3 regions of the Streptomyces sp. NPDC027672 genome follow, and region 2 is predicted to be linked to each of the others. Evidence: riboswitches for the same ligand, from Rfam matches in the RefSeq annotation. Region 2 holds a riboswitch; each other region holds the start of a gene.

Region 1 (5,927 bases), on a different contig from region 2:
GCGCTCGGCCTTGGTCTCCAGCCGGTCGATCTTCTCCACCTCGTCGATCCACCGGAAGCAGAACTCGGCCTTCTCGCGGATGGAGGGGATGTTCTCGACCGCGGCGAAGGCGGCGGCGCGGTCCTCCGGATCGGGCAGGTAGGTGTCCAGGAGGGTCAGGTAGAACTGGACGTGGACGGCTTCCTCGAAGAGCTGCCGGGACAGGTAGAGGCGGGCTTCGGGGGAGTTGATGTGCTTGTAGAGCGTGAGCACGAGGTTGTTGGCGACGATGGAGTCGCCGGTCGCGAAGAAGGCGACGAGCCGGCCGATGAGGTGCTGCTCCTCGGCGGTGAGCCTGGCCAGGTCGGTGACGTCGGAGTGGAGGTCGACTTCCTCGACGGTCCAGGTGTTCTTGATGGCGTCCCGGTAGCGCTCGTAGAAGTCCGGGTAGCGCATCGGGCGCAGCGTCAGCTCGAAGCCGGGGTCGAGCAGGTGGGTGTTACGGGACATTACTGGCAGGCCTCGCAGGACTCGGGGTTTTCCAGGGAGCAGGCGACCGCATCGGTATCCGGGGCGGCCTGCGCGGGGACGGCGGGCTGCGCCTGGGCGGCGCGGGCGATGCGCGTCGCGGGACGCGAGCGCAGGTAGTACGTCGTCTTGAGCCCGGACTTCCAGGCGTACGCGTACATCGAGGAGAGCTTGCCGATGGTCGGCGTCTCCAGGAACAGGTTCAGCGACTGCGCCTGGTCCAGGAACGGGGTGCGGGCGGCGGCCATGTCGATCAGGCCGCGCTGCGGGATCTCCCAGGCCGTGCGGTACAGCGCCCGGACGTCCTCGGGGATCCAGCGGAAGTCCTGCACGGAGCCGTTGGCCTCGCGCAGGGCCTCGCGGGTGCGGGCGTCCCACACGCCCAGTTCCTTCAGGTCCCGCACCAGGTAGGAGTTGACCTGGAGGAACTCACCGGACAGGGTCTCGCGCTTGAACAGGTTGGAGACCTGCGGCTCGATGCACTCGTACACCCCCGCGATGGACGCGATGGTGGCGGTCGGCGCGATCGCCAGGAGCAGCGCGTTGCGCAGGCCGGTCCGCGCGATCCGGGCGCGCAGCGCCTCCCAGCGCTCGGGCCAGGCGAACTCGACCCCGTAGTGGTCGGGGTGCAGGACGCCCCGGGCCGTACGGGTCTTCTCCCAGGCGGGCAGCGGGCCGTTGCGCTCGGCGAGGCCGGCGGACGCCTCGTAGGCCGCGAGCATGATCCGCTCGGCGATCCGGGTGGAGAGCTGCCTGGCCTCCGCGGAGTCGAAGGGCAGCCGTAGCTGGAAGAAGACGTCCTGGAGCCCCATCGCGCCGAGGCCCACCGGCCGCCACCTGGCGTTGGAGCGGCCCGCCTGCTCGGTCGGGTAGAAGTTGATGTCGACCACGCGGTCCAGGAAGGTCACGGCCGTGCGGACGGTGTCGTCCAGCCGCTCCCAGTCGATGTCCCCGTCGCGCACGAAGGCGCCCAGGTTCACCGACCCCAGGTTGCAGACGGCGGTCTCGCCGTCGTCGGTGACCTCCAGGATCTCCGTGCAGAGGTTGGAGGAGTGGACGACGTGGCCGGGCTCGGCGGTCTGGTTGGCGGTGCGGTTGGCGGCGTCCTTGAAGGTCATCCAGCCGTTGCCGGTCTGCGCCAGGGTCCGCATCATCCGGCCGTACAGCTCCCGCGCCGGCAGCGTCTTCCTGGCCAGGCCGGCGGCCTCGGCCCGGCGGTAGGCGGCGTCGAACTCCTCGCCCCACAGATCCACCAGCTCGGGCACGTCGGCCGGGGAGAACAGCGACCAGGACGCGTCGGCGGCGACCCGGCGCATGAACTCGTCCGGCACCCAGTGGGCCAGATTGAGGTTGTGCGTACGGCGGGCGTCCTCACCGGTGTTGTCCCGCAGCTCCAGGAACTCCTCGAGGTCGGAGTGCCAGGTCTCCAGGTAGACCGCCGCAGCGCCCTTGCGCCGGCCGCCCTGGTTCACCGCGGCGACCGAGGCGTCCAGGGTCTTCAGGAACGGCACGATGCCGTTGGAGTGCCCGTTCGTGCCCCGGATCAGCGAACCGCGCGAGCGGACGCGGGAGTAGGACAGCCCGATGCCGCCGGCGTGCTTCGACAGCCGGGCCACCTGGTGGTAGCGGTCGTAGATGGAGTCCAGCTCGTCCAGCGGGGAGTCCAGCAGATAGCAGGACGACATCTGAGGGTGGCGGGTGCCGGAGTTGAACAGGGTGGGGGAGGAGGGCAGGTAGTCCAGGCGGCTCATCAGCCGGTAGAGCGAGGCGACCTCGTCCACGGAGCGGACCGTGTCGTCCTCGGCCAGACCGCTCGCCACCCGCAGCATGAAGTGCTGGGGCGTCTCGATCACCTTGCGGGTGATCGGGTGGCGCAGCAGGTAGCGGCTGTGCAGGGTGCGCAGGCCGAAGTAGCCGAAGCGGTCGTCGGCGCCGTCCGCCACGGCGTCACCGGCCAGCGCGTCCAGCCGCCCGGCGTGCAGCCGGACGAAGTCCGCCGTGCGGTCGGCGATCAGGCCCTCGCGGTGCCCGACCGCGACGGACTCGGTGAAGGACGTCACCCCCTGCGAGGCGGCCTCGTCCCGGATCGCGAGCGTCAGCAGCCGGGCGGCCAGCCGGGAGTAGGCGGGGTCCTCGGCGATCAGGCCTGCGGCGGCCTCCGTCGCCAGCTCGCGCAGCTCCGCCTCGTCGGCCCGCGCGGACCGTCCGCGCAGCGCGGCGGCGGCGACCCGGCCGGGGTCGGCGTCGGGCAGATCGGCGGTCAGCTCGGTCAGGGTCCGCAGCAGAGCGGCACCGGGACCGTCGGTCTCCGGTGCGCTGACCGGAGCCGGGTCGGCTGGCGCGATGGTCACGTGGGGATCTCCCTCGCTCGGCACGGGGCCAGGCGGAGGGCAGGAGACGACCACGAGCACGCACGGCGCGCCGCGTCCCCCGGCCCACTCCACGAGGCCCGGACGTCGGAACACACCCGGGCCGGACGGCCGGGTGGGCTGACGGCAGGCGCTCGGACTCGACTGGCGCGCGGACGCGCCGGCACACCGTTGCGGGACAGTTCCGGATTCGCACCGGATTCCCCTGCGGCGACAGCGAGGACGAGCATACATCTAGTGCCGGGCTGTCCTTGCACCCCCAGATGTTGTGTCGCCGCGCCCGGGGGCCACCCGGACACGGGCGTCGGCGCCCCGCGCCCGCCCGGCCCGGGTGTGTTCCGGCGCCCGGCCCTGGGCCGCGCGGCCGACCGCGGGCGCCCCGGTCCCGGCCGCTCCGCCGAGTCCGCCGCAGGGTACGGCGACGGGCCGCCGGAAGCCTCGCTTCCGGCGGCCCGTCGCGGGTGCTACCCGGTGCCGTCCGCGCCCTTCAGGGCCTGTCTCAGTGACTGGCGCCTGCCGTCGCAGGCGGCAGCTCCACCTGGACACCGGGGTCGCCGGAGTCCGCCGTGTAGTCCTCCGGCCTGGTCTCGTCGATGCCCTCGGGGGCCTTCACGGCCTTCAGGACGACCGTCAGGACCACGGTGACCAGGACGTTCAGCGCGAACGCCGTCATGCCGATGTAGCCGATCTCACCGATGCCGGGGATCTCCTTGGCGTTGCCGCCGAAGTGCTTCTGCGTCGGCGAGGCGATGCCGTACGCGGCGACCGTGCCGTACACCATGCCGACCGCCCAGCCGGCCAGCAGCGCCCAGCGGTGGAACCAGCGGGTGAACAGGCCGCCGACCAGGGCCGGGAACGTCTGCAGGATCCAGATGCCGCCCAGGAGCTGGAAGTTGATGGCGACGGTCTTGTCCATGGTGAGGACGAAGATCAGGGCGCCGACCTTCACCAGCAGCGAGACCAGCTTGGAGACCTTGGTCTCCTGCGCCGGTGTGGCGTCCGGCTTGATGAAGTCCTTGTAGATGTTGCGGGTGAAGAGGTTGGCCGCCGCGATGGACATGATCGCCGCCGGGACCAGCGCGCCGATACCGATCGCCGCGAACGCCACGCCCGTGAACCAGTCCGGGAACATGTCCTCGAACAGCTGCGGGATGGCCAACTGCCCGTTGTCGACCTTCACTCCGGCCGCGATCGCCATGAAGCCCAGCAGGGCCAGCAGGCCGAGCATCAGGGAGTACAGCGGCAGGATCGTGGTGTTGCGGCGGATCACCTCACGGCTCTTGGACGACAGGGTCGCGGTGATCGAGTGCGGGTACATGAACAGCGCGAGCGCGGAGCCGAGGGCCAGCGTGGCATACGTCCACTGGCCCGCCTCGGCCGGCGCGAGCGCCCCGCGCGGTTTGTGGGTGACCGGGTTGACCTGGCTGAACGCGTGCCCGGCCTTGGCGAAGATGTCGTCGAACCCGCCCAGCTTGATGGGGATGTAGATGATCGCCACCGCGATGACGAGGTAGATCAGCCCGTCCTTGACGAACGCGATCAGCGCGGGCGCGCGCAGACCGGAGGAGTACGTGTAGGCCGCCAGCACGCCGAAGGCGATGAGCAGCGGCAGGTCCTTCACGAACCAGTTGGTGTCCTCGCCGCCGCCGACGCCCATCACGTCCAGCACCGCCTGGATGCCGACGAGCTGGAGCGCGATGTACGGCATCGTCGCCAGGATGCCGGTCACCGCCACCGCCAGCGACAGCCCCTTCGAGCCGAACCGGCCGCGCACGAAGTCGGAGGTGGTGACGTATCCGTGGCGGTGCGAGACCGACCACAGGCGGGGCAGGAAGGTGAAGATCAGCGGGTACACCAGGATCGTGTACGGCACCGCGAAGAAGCCGGACGCGCCCGCCGCGTAGATCGCCGCCGGTACGGCGACGAAGGTGTACGCCGTGTACAGGTCGCCGCCGAGCAGGAACCAGGTGATCCAGGTGCCGAAGGACCGTCCGCCCAGGCCCCATTCGTCCAGGGAGTGCTCGTTCTCGGCCCGGCGCCAGCGCGCGGCCAGGAAGCCCAGGACCGTGACGGCCAGGAAGAAGAAGATGAAGACGCCGAGCGCGACGCCGTTGACGCCGTCCTTCACCGTCCGGCACCGCCCCTCGTGGTCGCGCGGGCCTGCTGGTCACGCTGCCAGAGCTTGTACGCCAGCATGGTCAGCGCGGTGGAGATCAGCACCCAGAGCATCTGGTACCAGTAGAAGAACGGCACCCCGATGAACGTGGGGTCCACCTTGGCGTAGGAGCCGACCCACAGCATCGCCACGAAGGGCGCCACGAGACACACGGCGATGATCACCCTGACCGGTGTCACCACCGGTGGTCTCACTTCAGGTGTTTCGGACATCCACGGCTCCGTCCCCTCGCTGATCACCTGTGCAATGAGCAGGCAATCTAGGTGACGGAATCGGGACGGCGGAAGCCCTCGTCCGCATATCGGTATACCGATTCAGCGAACGCATCCGGACGTTATCGTGCCGTTACTCCACCGGCCGCTTCAGCCGGGCCACGAACTTGTACCGGTCCCCGCGGTACACCGACCGCACCCACTCCACCGGCTTGCCCTCGAGGTCCAGCGAGTGACGGGACAGCATCAGCATCGGCAGGCCCACGTCGGTGCCGAGCAGCCCGGCCTCGCGCGGTGTGGCCAGGGAGGTCTCGATGGTCTCCTCGGCCTCGGCGAGGTGGACGCCGTAGACCTCGGCGAGCGCGGTGTACAGCGAGGTGTACTTCACCAGCGAGCGCCTGAGGGCCGGGAAACGCTTGGCCGACAGATGGGTGGTCTCGATCGCCATCGGCTCGGCGTTGGCCATGCGCAGCCGCTCGATGCGCAGCACCCGGCCGCCCGCGGTGATGTCGAGCAACTCGGCGAGCCGGTCGTCGGCGGTGACGTACCCGATGTCCAGCAGCTGCGAGGTCGGCTCCAGACCCTGCGCCCGCATGTCCTCGGTGTAGGAGGTGAGCTGCAGCGCCTGGGAGACCTTGGGCTTGGCCACGAAGGTGCCCTTGC
Region 2 (5,927 bases):
TGGAGAAGACGGGTCTGGTCGACTTCGACCAGACCCTCTTCCAGCAGACCACCCCGCCCAAGCTGCCCGACTCCGACCTGACCCCGCCGCCCCCGTCCGCCGGCCGGCCCCAGGTGGTGCTCACCCCGCCGCCGACGGCCACCGCCACACCGGTGGACATCGACGGCATCGCGGGCGGCACCCCCGGGGCGGCGCCGGCCCCGGGCCGGACGCCCTAGGCCAGCCAGACGGTGGTGTCCGGGGGCAGCGTGCCGGCGGCCGGCAGCGGCGCGCTGGACAGCAGGACCTCACCGGCCGGCAGCGGCACCGGTCCGGCACCCAGGTTGGTGACGCAGCGCCAGGCGTCGGTGCGGCGGAAGTCCAGCACGTCGGCGGGCGCGTCCGGCGCCCAGTCCAGCGTCTCGCCGGCCAGCAGTTTGCGGCGCAGCCGCAGGGCCGTGCGGTACAGCTCCAGCGTGGAGCCCTCGGTGCCGGCCTGCGCCTCCACCGCGTAGCCGGCGAAGGACGCCGGCTGCGGCAGCCAGCCGGCCCCGGGCCCGAAGCCGTACGACGGTCCGGTCGTCGTCCACGGCAGCGGCACCCGGCAGCCGTCGCGGCCCTTGCGGACATGGCCGGTCTGCTCCCAGATCGGGTCCTGGAGCACCTCCGTGGGCAGATCGGCGACCTCGGGCAGCCCGAGTTCCTCGCCCTGGTAGAGATAGGCCGAGCCGGGCAGCGCCAGCATCAGCAGGGTCGCCGCGCGGGCCCGGCGCAGCCCCGCCGCCGGGTCGACCGCGGGCGCCGTGCCGCCGGAGAGCAGCCAGGCGGCCGGGTCGGTGCCGGGCGGCAGCATCAGCCGGGAGGCGTGCCGTACGACGTCGTGGTTGGACAGCACCCAGGTCGCGGAGGCCCCGGCGGAGCGGGCGGTGGCCAGGGAGCCGGTGATGACCTCGCGCAGCTCCGCCGCGTCCCAGCCCGCCTCCAGGTACTCGAAGTTGAACGCCTGGCCGAGTTCGTCCGGGCGGGCGTACAGCGCGCGGCGCGGGCCCGGCACCCAGGCCTCGGCGACGGCCGTGCGCGGCGGGCTGTAGGCGTCGAAGACCTTGCGCCAGTCGCGGTAGATCTCGTGCACCTCGTCGCGGTCCCAGTAGGGGTGGCTGCCCGGTGCCATCCGGGGCAGGGCGGCCTCGCCGGTCGCGCCGATGTCGCCGAGGTCGCGCAGCGGCTCGGTGAGGTCCTTGGCCATGCCGTGGGCGACGTCCACCCGGAAGCCGTCGACGCCCCGGTCGGACCAGAAGCGCAAGGTGGCGCGGAAGTCGGCGCGGACCTCCTCGTGGTCCCAGGCGAGGTCGGGCTGTTCGGGGGCGAAGAGGTGGAGGTACCACTCGCCGTCGGGCACCCGGCGCCAGGCGCTGCCGCCGAAGACGGACTGCCAGTCGGTGGGCGGGTGTTCGCCGTGCGCGCCCCGGCCGGGCCGGAAGACGTACCGGTCCCGGGCGGGCGAGCCGGGGCCGGCCCGCAGCGCCTCCTGGAACCAGCGGTGCAGGTGGGAGGTGTGGTTGGGGACGACGTCCACGACGACCTTCAGGCCGAGCCGGTGCGCCTCGGCGACCAGGGCGTCGAAGTCGTCCAGGGTGCCGAGGCGTTCGTCGACCCCGCGCGGGTCGATGACGTCGTAGCCGCCGTCGGCGAGCTCGGACGGGTAGAACGGGCTCAGCCACAGGGCGTCCACGCCGAGCGCGGCGAGGTGGTGCAGCCGCTCGGTGACGCCCCGCAGGTCGCCGAGGCCGTCTCCGTCGGCGTCGGCGAAGCTGCGCGGATAGACCTGGTAGACGACGGCCTGCCGCCACCAGTCGGGGTTCCTGGACGAGAGGTCCGGCGAGAGGTCGGCCATACGGGCTCCCAAGGGACGGACGACGGTACAGAACCTGTATCTGTCCACCTTGCCCGGAAAGGGAACCTTCGCGCGCGCGGTCAGGCGGTGCAGTGCTCCAACAAGCCCTGTACCTCCGCGTCCACCACCCGGTAGCGCACCACGCGCCCCTCTTTCTCGCCCGCCACCACGCCGGCCGCCCGCAGCAGCCGCAGGGCCTGGGAGACGGCCGGGTCGTTCATGCCCGTGGCGATCGCGAGGTCGGAGACGGCCAGCGGGCCGGTGCGGTGCAGGGCGAGCAGCAGCGCGAGCCGGTTGGCGTCGGCCAGGAGCGAGAAGCGGTCGGCCCAGCCGCGCAGACGGCCGGCGTCACCGATGGCGGCGATCGCCTCGCACACCCGGTGACCGTCGATGGTCCGGCGGCCGGCACGGTCGGCAGGCACGAGATGCATGCCCCCATCCTCCCAGGCAGCGGTGTGATCTTGAATACCTGCGCAGGTACGCAGCTATGCAGGAAACCACGTGCCCCTCTACGGTGGGCGGGCCGTGGTGTTCGGGAAGTCGATGCAAGGTCGACGCGGCCCTCGCCACTGTGATCGGGGAGTTCCCGTTCCGTCCGGCACGCGCCGGGCCACTGGTCCTACGACCGGGAAGGCAGGAACGGCGGACGCACGACCCGTAAGCCAGGAGACCGGCCACGGCACTCACGAAGTGATCCACGAGGTGCTGGAGCGTGAACCTATGGCCAATGCTGCTGTCTTCCGCTGGCGACGCGAGGACACCGTCAAGACGGCGGGACTGCTGGCGGTGATCGTCGCCTTGCACGCCGTCGCCTTCGGCATCCTCTTCCTGCTCGTCACCCCCGAGCACTACACGGTCGGCGGTGACGTCTTCGGGGTCGGGCTCGGCATCACCGCCTACACGCTCGGCATGCGGCACGCCTTCGACGCCGACCACATCGCGGCGATCGACAACACCACCCGCAAGCTGATGGCCGACGGCAAGCGGCCGGTGTCGGTGGGCTTCTGGTTCGCGCTCGGCCACTCCAGCGTCGTGGTGCTGCTGGCCCTGCTGATCGCGGGCGGCACCTCGCTGGCCGGCAAGGTGATGAACGAGGGCTCGGCCACCCACCAGGTGCTCGGCTTCCTCGGCACGACGGTCTCCGGCACGTTCCTGTACCTGATCGCCGCGCTGAACCTGGTCGCGCTGGCGGGCATCCTCAAGGTGTTCCGGTCGATGCGCGCGGGCACCTACGACGAGAGGGAGCTGGAGGCGCACCTGGACTCGCGCGGTTTCATGAACCGAGTCCTCGGCCGGCTGACGAAGTCGGTCTCCCGGCCCGGCCAGATGTACCCGCTGGGCTTCCTCTTCGGCCTGGGCTTCGACACGGCCACGGAGGTCACGCTGATGGTGATGGCGGGCTCGGGCGCGGCGGCCGGCCTGCCCTGGTACGCGATCCTGTGCCTGCCGCTGCTGTTCGCCGCCGGGATGAGCCTGTTCGACACCCTCGACGGCACGTTCATGAACTTCGCCTACCAGTGGGCCTTCTCCAACCCCGTCCGCAAGGTGTTCTACAACCTCGCCATCACCGGCCTGTCCATCGCCGTCGCCTTCTTCATCGGCACCATCGAGCTGGTCGGCGTCCTGCACGAGAAGTTCGGCCTGCACGACGAGGTCACCGGCTGGATCGCCGGCCTGGACCTGGACAACGTCGGCTATCTCATCGTCGGCCTGTTCGTGGTGGTGTGGGCGGCGGCGCTGGCGTACTGGAAGGTGGCCAAGGTCGAACAGCGCTGGACCCCCCGCCCCGCCGACTCGGGCTGACCGCCGCCCCGGACGCTACGGCCGGGCCACCGTCTCCAGGTACAGCCGCACGTACCGGTCGACGTCCACGTCCAGCGCCACGTCCACGAGGGCCCGTTCGCGGCCGCCCTCGTGGAGTTCGGACTCGCCGGGGCGCAGGCGGCGGTCGACGACGGTCTGGCCCCGGGTGGGGCCGGGGGCGAGGGAGACCTCGACCGGCAGGCGCCGGGTGGTGAGGCCGGCCGGGTCGGCGACCGCGCACACCGCGCCCGCGTCGCCGAGACCGCCCGCCTCCTCGGCCTCCGGCGCCTCGCCCTGGGCGGTGGGCCGGTGGGCGAGGAGTTCGCCGGCCAGCCGGGTGCCGGGCTCGGCGCTCGCGCGCAGCCGGTGCACCTCCTCGGCGGGGACCACGACCCGGGTGAACACGTCCAGGCCGTACATCGTGACCGGCACACCGGCCGTGAGCAGGATGGCCGCCGCCTCCGGGTCGTGCCAGACGTTGAACTCCGCGACCGGGGTCGCGTTGCCGGTGGTCACGGCGCCGCCCATGAACACGATCCGCTCGATGTTCCGGGTCACCTCGGGGTGGGTGCGCAGCAGCAGCGCGATGTTGGTCAGCGGGGCGGTCGGGATCAGGGTGACGGGGCGCGGGGAGGCGAGGATCTCCCGGTGCAGCAAGGTCACCGCGTCCACGTCGGCGGCGGTCCGGGCGGGCGCGGGCAGCCCCAGGTCGCCCATGCCGTCGACGCCGTGCACCGGCGCCGTACGGGCCGGCTCGATCAGCGGCCGCTCGGCGCCCCGGGCCACCGGGACCCGGGGGGCGCCGGCCTGTTCCAGCACGGTCAGGGTGTTGCGGACCACGCCGTCCACGTCGGTGTTGCCGGCCACGCAGGTCACCGCCCTGAGGTCGAGCCCGGGGTGGCGTACGGCGAAGAGCAGGGCCAGGGCGTCGTCGACCCCGGTGTCGCAGTCGATGATCACGGGAATGGGCTGACCGGTCACGGCGGACTCCTTCCGTCGAGCCGACGATAGATCACCCCGGCGCGCCGGGACCGGCCGTCCCCGGCATCCACGGTTCCGGGACGCCCGCAGCCGGCCCGCGCCGCGCTCCCCGGCTTCTCCCTCGGCGGCCGTGCGGCCACGGCCCGCTCACCCGTACGGACCGGAGCGCTGGTGGGGCCGGGGCGGCGGTGGTGCCGTGAGAGCAGGAGTTTTCGCCGGCCGCGCGCAGCCAGGAGGCCTCGATGTCCCCCGCGATACGCCCCCGCATACCCCGTGCCGTGCAGCGCCCCCTCCTCGCCACGGCCCTGCTGCTCGGCGGCGGCTGCGCGGCCCTGAGCCTCGACCACCCGGCGAGCGCGCCGCATCCGCTGCCCACGGTCGATCCGCCGAGCCGGACCCCCAGGGCGTCGGCGCGGGCCGACGGTTCCACGCTCAGCGACGAGCAGGCGCAGGCGGCGCTGCTCACCCAGACCGACCTGGGCGCCCCCTGGACCGCCACGCGCGGCGCGGCCACCTGGCGGGACGGGCTGCTCAAGAGCCGCACCTCGGCCGGCGAGTGCCAGCCGCTGCTGGACGCCCTCTACGGCGACGAACTCCTCGGCGCCCCGGCCCGCGTCGCCGTGGGCCTGGACGACGCCGACACCGAGGCCCAGCTCCGCTTCCAGATCGCCGGGCGCCGGCCGGCGGACGTGGACGCGGCGCTGGCCTGGCTGGGCACGCTGCCGGTGCGCTGCGCCCGGTTCACGGCCGTCACCGAGCAGGGCCTCGTGGAGGACGTGCAGGTCGTGGACGCGCCGCTGCCGGAGGTCGGGGACGTGCGGCAGGGCCTGCGCGTCACCGTAGCCGGGACGGCACCGGACGACCAGCGCTTCCTGCTCACCCTGGACGTGGCCGCCGTCCGGGTCGGCGAGGACGCCTTCGCCCTCACCAACGGCGGTCTCGGCGACGTGCCCAACGACGCCACCCAGGCCGCCGTCCAGATCGGCGCCCTGCGCCTGGCCGACATCCGCCGGCAGGGCCTGGCCCAGGTGTGAGGCTCACAGCGGCGGCTGGGCCGGGGCCGGGCCCAGGGTGGTGGTGCCGGGCGCGGCACGGTGGCGCAGACCGGTGCGGTAGGCGTCCAGGGCGGCCTCGGTACGGCCCGTGCGGCGCAGCAGGTCGCCCAGCAGACGGCACAGGTCGGCCAGGTCGCCGGCGGCGCCCGCGCGTTCCAGCAGGCTCAGGGCGCGGACGTAGTGCTCCTCGGCGGCCTCGGTGTCCCGGGCGTCCT
Region 3 (5,927 bases), on a different contig from region 2:
CGCCTCGGTCATCGCCTCGCGCAGCCCCGGGTCCAGCGTCGCGAACCACTCCCGGTAGTCGGCCAGCGGCACCCGCGCGGGCGCCGCCGCCAACTGCTCCTCGGTCAGCCACTCGACGTCGTGCCCGCCGGCCGCGATGAGCCGGTGGATCAGCTCGTCGCCGTTGTCGGGGTAGCCCTCCGCCCCGTACCCGGCGTCCCGCAGCGCGTCCAGCACCCGGACCGCCGACGCGGGCGTGTCCAGACCGACGGCGTTGCCGACCCGGGAGTGCTTCGTCGGGTACGCCGTGAACACCAGCGCGATCTTCTTCTCGGCGTTCGGCTTGTGCCGCAGCCGCGCGTGCCGTACGGCGATCCCGGCCACCCGGGCGGCCCGCTCGGGGTCGGCGGTGTACACCGGGACCTCGTCGGGGCCCTGCTCCTTGAAGGAGAACGGCACGGTGATCAGCCGGCCGTCGAACTCCGGGATCGCCACCTGCATCGCCGCGTCCATGGGGGACAGGGCCGCGTCGGACTCCTCCCACGCCGCCCGCGAGGTGGTGAGGCACAGCCCCTGCAGCACGGGGACGTCCAGGTCGGCGAGCGCCCCGATGTCCCAGGACTCCTCGTCACCGCCGGCCGACGCCTGCGAGGCGTGCGTGCCGCCGGCCGCGAGCACGGTGGCCACCAGCGCGTCGGCCCGCCCCAGCAGCTCGTACAGCGCGGGGTCCGCGTCGCGCAGCGAACCGCAGTACACCGGCAGGGCGTTGGCGCCGTGCGCCTCGACCGCCGCGCACAGGGTGTCCACGAAGGCGGTGTTGCCGCTCAGTTCGTGCGCCCGGTAGAACAGCACGCCCACGGTCGGCCGGCCGTCTCGCACCTCGTACGCGCCGTGCACGCCGAACTCCGGCATGCGGCGCGGCTCCTCGAAGCCCTCGCCGGTCAGCAGCACGGTGTCCGACAGGAACCGGGACAGCTCCAGCAGGTTCTCGGGGCCGCCCTCGACCAGGTACTTCAGCGCCTCGGCGACGACACCGGCCGGCACGGAGGACTCGGCCATCAGCTCGGCGTCCGGCACGGCCTCGCCGCCCAGCAGCACGGTCGGCAGACCGGACGCCTTCAGCGCGGCCAGCCCGTCCTCCCAGGCCCGCTTGCCGCCCAGCAGCCGTACGACGGCGAGGTCCGCGCCCGCGATCAGGCCCGGCAGCTCCTCGGCGACGTCGACCCGGGTCGGGTTGCCGATGCGGTAACCGGCGCCGGAGGCCCGGGCCGCCAGCAGATCCGTGTCGGCGGTCGACAACAACAACACTGTGCTCATGCGGGCGCTCCCGGTGGAATGAAAGGCAGTCCTTGCGGCGCGCCCGACTCGATGAGCCGCCACAGCGCGTCCGTGTCCGCGTGCTGTTCGATCAGGTCGCCGAGCCGGTCGAGCTGCTCCTCGCGCAGCGCGGCGAAGGAGGTGTCCGGCGCGGGCACGAAGCGGCGGCCCGCGGCGGCGGCCACCTCGCGCAGGAACGCCCGCCGGAAACCGTCCGACTCCAGCGAGCCGTGCCAGTGGGTGCCCCAGGTCTGGCCGACCCGGCAGCCGTCCAGGAAGGGTTCGCCGCCGGTGACCGTGGCCACGCCGTGGTGGATCTCGTAGCCGTCGACCCGCTCGCCGAGGGCCGTCCCGCTCGGCCGGGTGAGGGTCTTCTCGCGGGCGAAGCGCACCCGGACGGGCAGCACGCCGAGACCGGGCACGGCGCCGGCCCGCGACTCCACCTCGTCCTCGATGTGCTCGCCGAGGATCTGGAAGCCGCCGCACACCCCGAGGACCGGGCGCCCCTCGGCCGCCCGGCGGACCAGGGCGTCGGCGAGGCCGCGTTCGCGCAGCCACGCCAGGGCCCGCACGGTGCCGCGGGTGCCCGGGACCACCACCAGGTCGGCGTCCGCCAGCTCCTCCGGGCGGTCCACGAACCGCACCACGACACCCGGTTCGGCGGCCAGCGCGTCCACGTCGGTGAAGTTGGACATCAGCGGGATCGCGCACACCGCGACCCGCAGGACGTCCGCGCCGACCGGGGGAGTCACCGCGGACTCGCGCACCGTGCCGCGCAGCGAGACCCTCCCCCACGCTCGGCTGCGCTCGCGCGGGGGGACCCCCATCCCGTCCTCCTCGTCGATGCCGAGCCCGTGCCGGAACGGCAGCACGCCGTACGTCCGCCGCCCGGTGAGGCCGCGCAGCATCTCCAGGCCCGGTTCCAGCAGGGAGACGTCACCGCGGAACTTGTTCACCAGGAACCCGGCGACCAGTTCCTGGTCCTCGGGCGAGAGCAGGGCGACCGTGCCGAAGAACGAGGCGAAGACGCCGCCGCGGTCGATGTCGCCGACGACGAGCACCGGCAGCCGCGCGCCCCGCGCGATACCCATGTTGACGATGTCGGTCCGCCGCAGGTTGATCTCGGCCGGACTGCCCGCGCCCTCGCAGATCACCGCGTCATACGTGCCCCGCAACTCGGCCAGGCAGTCCAGCACCGTGCCCAGCAGCCGCTGCTGGCGCCCGCCGTGGTAGCCGCGCGCGCTCAGCTCGCCCACCGGCTTGCCGAGCAGCACGACCTGGCTGCTCTGCTCGCCGCCGGGCTTGAGCAGCACCGGGTTCATCAGCGCGGTCGGCTCGATCCGGCACGCCTGGGCCTGCATGGCCTGCGCCCGGCCGATCTCCGCGCCCTGGCGCGTCACGAACGAGTTCAGGGACATGTTCTGCGCCTTGAACGGCGCCACCTTCACGCCCTGGCGCACCAGCCAGCGGCAGATACCGGCCGTCACGACGCTCTTGCCGGCGTCGGAGGTGGTGCCGGCCACGAGGAGACCACCGTTCACTTCCCACGTCCCTTCAGGAGTGCGCGCGCGGCGGCCGTGGCGCCCAGGGCGAGCAGGCCGACGCGGCGGGAGAGCCGTACGGCCCGGTCGATGTCGGTGACCCGGACCGGCCGTCCGGCACCGCCGTTGAGCACGGGCCGGTGCTCGACCCGGCCGCCGTAGGACAGCGTGCCGCCCAGCCGGACACCGAGGGCGCCGGCGAAGGAGGCCTCCACGGGACCGGCGTTGGGGCTGGGGTGCCGGCGCGCGTCGGCCCGCCAGGCGCGCAGGGCGCCCCGCGGGTCCGGTCCGGCCACGGCGGCGAGCACGGCGGTCAGCCGGGCCCCGGGCCAGCCGGCGACGTCGTCGAGGCGGGCGGAGGCCCAGCCGTAGCGCCGGTGGCGGGGCGACTTGTGACCCACCATCGCGTCCAGGGTGTTGACCGCACGGAACCCGAGCAGCCCCGGGACCCCGGCCACCGCTCCCCACACCAGCGCGCCGACCACGGCGTCGGAGGTGTTCTCGGCGACCGACTCGACCACGGCCCGGGCGATGCCGTCGGCGTCCAGCGCCTGCGGGTCCCGGCCGCACAGGTGGGGCAGCCGGGCGCGGGCGGCCTCGAGGTCGCCCGCCTCCAGGGCGCGGCCGACGGCACGGGCCTCCCGGGCGAGCGAGGTGCCGCCCACCACGGCCCAGGTGGCGGCGGCGGTCAGCGCGACGGAGGCGGCGGGACAGGGGCGTACGGCACGGACGGCCAGCGCGCCCAGAGCGACGGCGCCACCGGCGCACACGACGGTGTGCACGGCGCCCCAGCCGCGGTGGTCGTGCCACAAGGCGCCTTCCACGGCCGTGGCCGCCCGGCCGAACGCGGCGACCGGATGCCCGCGGCGCGGATCGCCGAGGAGCAGATCACCGAGGAGGCCGGCGGCGGCACCGTACGCATATGTGCGATCGGCACCCATCGGCTCAGCCGGCCGTGGGCGCGGGAGCGGTCCTGGTACGGGTCCTCGGGCAGCCGAGCATGGCGATTCATGTCCTCACTCAGGGTGTCCACGCCCTGGTTCGACGAAATCGGCGGTGAGAGTTCCTGGCTCCCGGGGGTTCTTCCCCGGTGACAGTGGCGGGACCGCGCCGGATTCGCACCGGCTTCCTCTCCTGCCGCCGTAGATGGCCTGGGCAGTCCACCACGCGCCCGGAACGGCCGTCAACTCGCCTTTGACCTGGGATGCCCGACTGTGCTGAGGCCCACATCGCCGGGGTGCCGGACGGCTGCGGGCGCCCTGCCGCACGGGCCCCGCGAGCACGCGTACGCCCCGCCGGTTCAGCGGGGCGTACGGGAAGAACGGGGCGAACGGGGGCGCTGGGCGCGGACCGGGGACCGGGGACCGGCGGTCAGCCCTTGGCCGTGATCAGGTGGATGCCGTAGGCCACCGCCGCCGCGCAGGCCGCGAAGCAGACGTAGGCGCCGGTGACGGCGAAGGCGGCGGAACCGCCCTGGGCCGCGGCCCGCTCGCGGCGGGACAGGCCGTTGATGCCGAGGGTGAACAGCGCCACCACGCCCACCGTGAACGCGACGCTGACGCCGAAGACGGAGCCGAGGGCCGCCCAGTCGATTGTCATGGGGATGCTTCCTTCAGTAACCGGGTGCTCGGGGTCAGACCGTGGCGGCCGGCGGGACGGCCGGGGCCGGCTCGGCTGCCGGGGCGGGGATCGTGGCCGTCAGACCGGCGGGCGTCAGGTCCGTGGTGACCCTGGCCGTCAGGCTCCCGGCGGCCTGGGCCGGCACGTGGGCGGTGACCGTGCCGGCGGGCGGCGGGGTCACCGCGGCGATGGCGGTGGTGACCACACCGGCCGGCTCCTCGGTCCCGGCGACCACGTTGGTGTGGTCGACGACCTCGCGGCGGGAGATCTTCCAGATCGCGGCGCTCGCGGCGACCAGGAAGACGGCGACGGCGGCGGTGCCCCCGTCACCCAGGCCGGTGACGGCCTCGGCGCCCGCGCCGACCAGCGCGGCGGCCGGCAGGGTGAGCACCCAGGCGACGGCCATGCGGGTCGCGGTGGACCAGCGGACCACGCCGCCCTTGCGGCCGAGCCCCGCGCCCATCACCGAGCCGGAGACGACATGGGTGGTGGAGAGGGAGAAGCCGAGGTGGGAGGAGGCCAGGATGGCGGTCGCGGCGCTGGTCTGCGCGGCGAAGCCCTGGCGCGGCTCCAGGTCGGTCAGACCGGTGCCCATGGTGCGGATGATCCGCCAGCCGCCGATGTAGGTGCCGAGCGCGATGGCCATACCCGCGGAGAGGATCACCCAGGTGGGAGGGTTGGAACCGGGGCTGATGGCGCCGCCCGCGATCAGGGCGAGGGTGATGATGCCCATCGTCTTCTGGGCGTCGTTGGTGCCGTGGGCGAGGGAGACCAGGCCGGCGGAGGCGATCTGGCCGGCGCGGTAGCCCTTGCGGGTGGCCTGGTCGTCGGCGCCGCCGCCGATGCCGTAGGAGAGGCGGGTGGCCAGCAGCGAGGCGAGGCCCGCCACGACCGGCGCGGCGACGGCCGGCAGCAGCACCTTGGTGACCAGCACCTCGCCGTGGACGGCGCCGAAGCCGGCGGAGGCGACGGTGGCGCCCACCAGGCCGCCCATCAGGGCGTGCGAGGAGCTGGAGGGCAGGCCCACCAGCCAGGTCAGCAGGTTCCAGAGGATCGCGCCCACCAGGGCGGCGAAGATGACCTCGGGACGGATGCCGCTCTCGTCGACGAGACCCTTGGAGATCGTGTTCGCGACCTCCACGGAGAGGAAGGCGCCCACAAGATTGAGGCCGGCGGACATGGCCACCGCGATCTTGGGCTTCAGGGCGCCTGTGCTGATGGTGGTGGCCATCGCGTTGGCGGTGTCGTGGAAACCGTTCGTGAAATCGAACGCGAGAGCGGTTACCACCACAATCGCGAGGATCAGCGAGAAGCTTTCCATTTACCCAGGCAATCGTTCGAGGTCGTTGGCTGGTCGAACGTAGGCAAGCTGGGTGAACGGAAGATGAACTGGGACGGGCGCATGCGTGTCCGAAACACGTGCCCCGGGTTCCGCTTCGCGCCGTCGGGCCGGGCGCCCCTTGGCTACCG

What was found. A riboswitch is a leader RNA that binds a small molecule or an ion and turns the genes downstream of it on or off. The one in region 2 is predicted to bind cobalamin.
Region 1: another riboswitch for cobalamin. It lies ahead of ACZ4SV_RS01345 (ribonucleoside-diphosphate reductase subunit alpha); the one in region 2 lies ahead of nicT (Nickel transporter NicT).
Region 3: another riboswitch for cobalamin. It lies ahead of ACZ4SV_RS29160 (cobalamin biosynthesis protein); the one in region 2 lies ahead of nicT (Nickel transporter NicT).

The regions. Positions count from the first base shown of each region.
Region 1 is NZ_JBVHSO010000001.1:300,912-306,838, reverse strand. It holds gene ACZ4SV_RS01350 (ribonucleotide-diphosphate reductase subunit beta) at 1-489, opposite strand, end outside; gene ACZ4SV_RS01345 (ribonucleoside-diphosphate reductase subunit alpha) at 489-2,858, opposite strand; adenosylcobalamin-variant (AdoCbl-variant) riboswitch at 2,997-3,093, opposite strand; gene mctP (monocarboxylate uptake permease MctP) at 3,376-5,004, opposite strand; gene ACZ4SV_RS01335 (DUF3311 domain-containing protein) at 5,001-5,264, opposite strand; gene ACZ4SV_RS01330 (GntR family transcriptional regulator) at 5,398-5,927, opposite strand, start outside.
Region 2 is NZ_JBVHSO010000006.1:199,613-205,539, reverse strand. It holds gene ACZ4SV_RS16760 (DUF4142 domain-containing protein) at 1-218, shown strand, start outside; gene ACZ4SV_RS16755 (glycoside hydrolase family 13 protein) at 215-1,873, opposite strand; gene ACZ4SV_RS16750 (ArsR/SmtB family transcription factor) at 1,954-2,304, opposite strand; cobalamin riboswitch at 2,383-2,566, shown strand; gene nicT (Nickel transporter NicT) at 2,594-3,676, shown strand; gene ACZ4SV_RS16740 (nucleoside hydrolase) at 3,692-4,657, opposite strand; gene ACZ4SV_RS16735 (hypothetical protein) at 4,900-5,691, shown strand; gene ACZ4SV_RS16730 (helix-turn-helix domain-containing protein) at 5,695-5,927, opposite strand, start outside.
Region 3 is NZ_JBVHSO010000014.1:51,645-57,571, reverse strand. It holds gene cobN (cobaltochelatase subunit CobN) at 1-1,296, opposite strand, end outside; gene ACZ4SV_RS29165 (cobyric acid synthase) at 1,293-2,837, opposite strand; gene ACZ4SV_RS29160 (cobalamin biosynthesis protein) at 2,834-3,778, opposite strand; cobalamin riboswitch at 3,878-4,018, opposite strand; gene ACZ4SV_RS29155 (hypothetical protein) at 4,209-4,436, opposite strand; gene ACZ4SV_RS29150 (inorganic phosphate transporter) at 4,471-5,778, opposite strand; gene ACZ4SV_RS29145 (lysozyme) at 5,922-5,927, opposite strand, start outside.